Regions from separate parts of the Phytobacter diazotrophicus genome, predicted to be linked through region 1. Evidence: predicted binding sites of a transcription regulator. Region 1 holds the regulator's gene; the other holds the start of a gene.
The links. The regulator sigma-54, encoded in region 1, starts transcription at its own class of promoters, with help from an activator protein. The targets are predictions, from matches to a motif close to GTTGGCACANNTTTCGCTNT.

Region 1 (2,404 bases):
AATTGAAGAGCGGAATCGTTGTTCATCATAATTTCACCTAAGCGTCGCCAGTGCAGACACCCTGCCGGGTTGCGGCAGGGTGATACGCGCCAGACGAGTGCCCGGACAATTAGTGTTGTTTCAGTTTATCTTTATGTTTCGTGAGCTGCCGCGCCAGTTTATCAATTAAACCGTCGATAGCAGCATACATGTCTTGTCCTTCCGCACTTGCATGAATCTCCCCCCCGTTTACGTGTAGGGTCGCGTCCGAGATATGAGTCACTTTCTCCACTTTCAACACAACATAGACCTGATTGATCCTTTCGAAATATTGTTCGAGTTTGGCAAATTTCGCGGTGACGAATTCGCGCAGGGCCTCGGTTATCTCGACGTTATGTCCTGTGATGTTAAGCTGCATAGTGTCTTCCTTATCGGTTAGGTCACACCAGCTGTTTGCGCTGATTAGACGGCGGAATGGATAAAGACTCTCGATACTTCGCAACGGTTCGCCGCGCTACCATAATACCCTGATCTGAGAGCATGGTAGTCAGCTTACTGTCACTCAACGGCTTCGCAGGATTCTCTGCGGCAATTAATTTCTTCACCAGTGCACGGATAGCCGTTGACGAAGCTTCGCCGCCGCCTTCGGTATTCACATGACTGGAGAAGAAATATTTAAGCTCAAAGATGCCACGCGGACTGTGCAGATATTTTTGGGTCGTGACACGGGAAATCGTTGATTCATGCATCTCGACGGCCTGAGCGATATCGGCCAGTACCATCGGTTTCATAAATTCTTCGCCTTGCTCGAAAAACGCCTGCTGCTGTTCAACAATGCAGCGGCTTACCCTTAACAGGGTATCGTTCCGGCTCTCAAGGCTTTTGATCAGCCATTTCGCTTCCTGCAGATTGCTGCGGATAAACTGGCTGTCGGCATCGTTACGCGCACCACCGCACATAGCGGCGTAGTGCTGGTTGATTTGCAAACGTGGGATGCTGTCGGAGTTCAGCTCGACCGTCCAGCGCCCATTGTGCTTGCGCACCAGCACGTCAGGAATGACATATTCGGGCTCGCCGGTCTGGATTGACTGGCCAGGGCGTGGATCAAGAGACTGGATTAAATTGACCGCCTCTTTTAACACATCTTCTTTCAGACGCGTTACGCGCATCAGCGTACGGAAGTCATGGTTAGCGAGCAGATCCAGGTGATCGCTGATGATTAAACGCGCTTCATCGCACCAGGGGGTCTCTTTGGCAAACTGAGAGAGTTGGATCAACAGGCAATCGCGCAGATCCCTGGCCGCAACACCGACCGGATCGAAACGCTGAATACGTTTCAGTACCGCTTCGACTTCATCCAGACCGATCTCTTCATCACCCATGCTTTCCAGGATGTCTTCCAGGGGAACGGTGAGATACCCCGTGTCATCAACAGCGTCGACAATGGAGGTCGCAATGGCGCGATCGGTATCCGAAAAGGGGGTGAGTTCAACCTGCCACATCAGGTAATCCTGTAGCGACTGGGTGGTCTCCCCCTGGTAAATAGGCAGTTCATCGTCAAGATAATCGGTGCTGCTACCGGAAGGGGTGCCAGCGGTATAGATTTCGTCCCAACTGGCATCCAGGGGCAACTCTTCGGGCATCTCTTTTTGCTCAAGAGCGTCAACCGTGTCCAGCCCTTCGTTGTCCTGGGATTGTTGTGCATCCACTTCTTCGTGAAGATCGGTTTGCTCAAGCAATGGATTACTTTCCAGAGCTTGCTGGAGTTCTTGCTGAAGTTCCAACGTGGACAGTTGCAGCAGGCGAATAGCCTGTTGCAACTGTGGCGTCATGGCTAGCTGTTGGCTGAGCCTTAATTGCAAACCTTGCTTCATATTCAGAGCAGTACTCTCCGACTAAACACGTCAATAAACCCTACCCTATCAGAGTCTGAAGTCTTCCCCAAGATATACGCGCTTAACATGTTCGTCTTCAAGGATTTGCTGAGGCGTACCGTGCGCGATCAAATGCCCCTGGCTGACAATATAAGCCCGCTCACACACCGCCAACGTTTCGCGAACGTTGTGGTCGGTAATCAACACGCCAAGTCCGCTATCACGCAGGTGCTCAATAATGCGCTTGATATCAATTACCGATATCGGGTCAACGCCAGCAAACGGTTCATCCAGCAGGATAAATTTCGGGTTTGCGGCCAGCGCGCGAGCAATTTCGACACGACGACGTTCACCACCAGAAAGCGCCTGCCCCATATTGTCGCGCAGATGTTCAATATGGAACTCTTCCATCAGCTCGTTCGCCCGATCCACACGCTGTTCGGATGTGAGATCGTCGCGAATTTGCAGTACCGCCATGAGATTGTCAAATACGCTCAGGCGCCGGAAAATAGAGGCTTCCTGCGGCAAATAGCCGATACCGCGACGTGCCC
Region 2 (2,404 bases), 1.7 Mb from region 1:
CCGCCGGGTTGAGGGTGTGGAACGGTTGTTTACCTGGCACCAGCGCCAGCAAATGATCCGGGTCGAGACTGAATGCCGCGCCCCGGTTTTGTAACAGCACGCCGCTCTCTGGCAGCACCACGCCGCTACCGAACTCGTGATAAATGCTCTGAATAAACGACACCGCCAGCCCGTTTTTATCCATCACGCCCATCCAGACGGTATCCCCCGGTCCTTTGCCCTTGCCCCAGGGGGCGGCCCGCTTGTCATCGATGCTGGCGGCCAGCCGTTGCAGTGGTGCCTGCTCCAGCAGGCTTTGTACCGGCAGCGTGACGTGGCGTGGATCGGTGATGTAGCGATCACGCAGGCCAAAGGCCTGCTTGGTTGCTTCGACAATGCGGTGAATGGTCTGTACTTCACTGGCCTGCGCCATATCCAGATGGTCGGTAATGCCGAGGATGGCCAGCGACACCAGCCCTTGCGTTGGCGGCGTCATATTGAAGATGTCGCCCTGGCTGTGGCTCAGACGAAGTGGTACCCGGCGGTGGGCACGATGAGCCGCCAGATCCTGAGCGGTCAGTGGCAGGCCGAGCGCGCTCATTTCCGCCGCCATCTGATCGGCGAGCGCTCCGCGATAAAAACTGTCCAGTCCGTCGGTGGCGAGGCGGGTTAATGTGCGGGCGAGGCGCGGCTGGCAGAAACGGCTGCCCGCCTGTGGGACTTCCCCCTGAATTAGAAAGGTCTCGCTAAAGCCCGGCACATCCACCAGTTCCGGGTATTTACTTTGCGTGGCGTTGGCCTGCGACTGTGTTACCGGGATCCCTTCGCTGGCGTAACGGATGGCGTCGGCCAGCAGGCGGGAGAGCGGCAATTGCCCGCCGCCCAGTGACGCTGATACGTTCAGCGCCTCGTCCCAGCCGCTCAGCGTGCCGGGAACCGTGAGCGCCGCCAGCGGGCCACGATGGGGAATATGGCTATGCCCGCGATAGAAATCACGTGTCGCCAGTTGCCCGGCGGCGCCGCTGGCGTCAATGGCGAGGGGCGCGCCTTCGGGCGGCACTATCAGCCAGAAACCATCGCCGCCGATGCCATTCATATGGGGATAGACCACCGCAATGGTGGCGGCTGCGGCGATCATCGCCTCAATCGCATCACCGCCGTGGCGCAACACCGATAATGCCGATTCGCTGGCAAGGTGGTGGGGCGTTACCGCCATACCGGAAGGGGCAATATTACTTTGCATCGTCATGCTCTCTTTGTTCGGGTAAGTCAGAGAGCTAAGCAAGAGCTGTTCCAGATTGACGGCAAGCGTTTCACTGTGTCAGCTTAATGTGAAACGAAAGTTGCAGGAGGGTCTATGCAGCAGTTAGATACGCGCTTACGTGAGTGCTACAACGAATTATCCCCGCAAGAACAGCGAGTTGCCTCATTTATCATGGATCATTTTGATGATCTAATGAGCTACAACAGCGCCGAACTGGCCCGTCTGAGCGGCGTGTCAAAAGCCACTGTCAGCCGTCTGTTTAAACGGCTTGGCTATGATCGTTTCAAGGAGATGCGCGATGAGGTGCGTACGCTGCGCCAAAGCGGCATGCCGCTGACGGAAAACCGCGATGCCGTACAGGGTAACACCTTGCTGGCGCGACACTACAAGCAGGAGATGGCGAACCTGACCCAGTGGGTGAATGCGCTGGATGCCGTGCAGTTTGCCGATGTAGTACAGGCATTGGGCGCAGCGCAGCGCGTCTTTATTCTTGGCCTGCGTAACAGCGCGCCGGTGGCCTTGCATCTGCGCCAACAACTGATGCAAATCCGTGGTCAGGTCTGTCTGATGCCTCAACCGGGGCAGACACTGGCAGAAGAGTTAGTGGATATCACCCCACAGGATGTGGTGGTGGTGGTCGCTTTTCGCCGTCGTCCACGGGTCATCCGCCCGGTACTGGAGGCGCTGCACAAACAGGGCGTGCCGACTGTTGCCATCAGCGAACCGCAGGCGGCGGGCATTACCACGCTTGCCCGCTGGCACTTCGGCCTGCCGCTCGACAGCGTATCGGCGTTCGACAGCTACAGCAGTGCCATGAGTCTGGTGAATTTACTGGCAAATGCGGTACTGCACAGCGCCCTGACCGAGGGACGTCAGCGTATCCATAACATCGCATCGCTGTATACAGAACTCGACGAACTGGAGCAGCGATAATGCACCATATTGGTGCTTTTGCACCCGTTCAGGGGATCGTTGTGGTGCGGTCGGATAACGTTAATCCGCGCTGAAAAAGGACGAAATCAGCGCAATAGCAGGCTGGTGTCTTCATTTTCTCTGTGGCACATTAGTTGCAGAAAGTATCACTAAGAATCTTTTGTTTCATGACGATCACTTTTGTATACCAAAGGATGTGTCCATGTTCGACTCTCAGCACTCTGCACA

Region 2: ACS0RQ_RS22350 (gamma-glutamyltransferase family protein) is a predicted target of sigma-54. The motif match lies at 1,258-1,277, and genes of this name have one in related genera.

Annotation. Positions count from the first base shown of each region.
Region 1 is NZ_CM125428.1:598,662-601,065, forward strand. It holds gene ptsN (PTS IIA-like nitrogen regulatory protein PtsN) at 1-29, opposite strand, end outside; gene hpf (ribosome hibernation promoting factor) at 110-397, opposite strand; gene rpoN (RNA polymerase factor sigma-54) at 420-1,853, opposite strand; gene lptB (LPS export ABC transporter ATP-binding protein) at 1,902-2,404, opposite strand, start outside.
Region 2 is NZ_CM125428.1:4,585,818-4,588,221, reverse strand. It holds gene ACS0RQ_RS22350 (gamma-glutamyltransferase family protein) at 1-1,222, opposite strand, end outside; gene ACS0RQ_RS22345 (MurR/RpiR family transcriptional regulator) at 1,337-2,176, shown strand; gene ACS0RQ_RS22340 (pyridoxal-phosphate-dependent aminotransferase family protein) at 2,379-2,404, shown strand, end outside.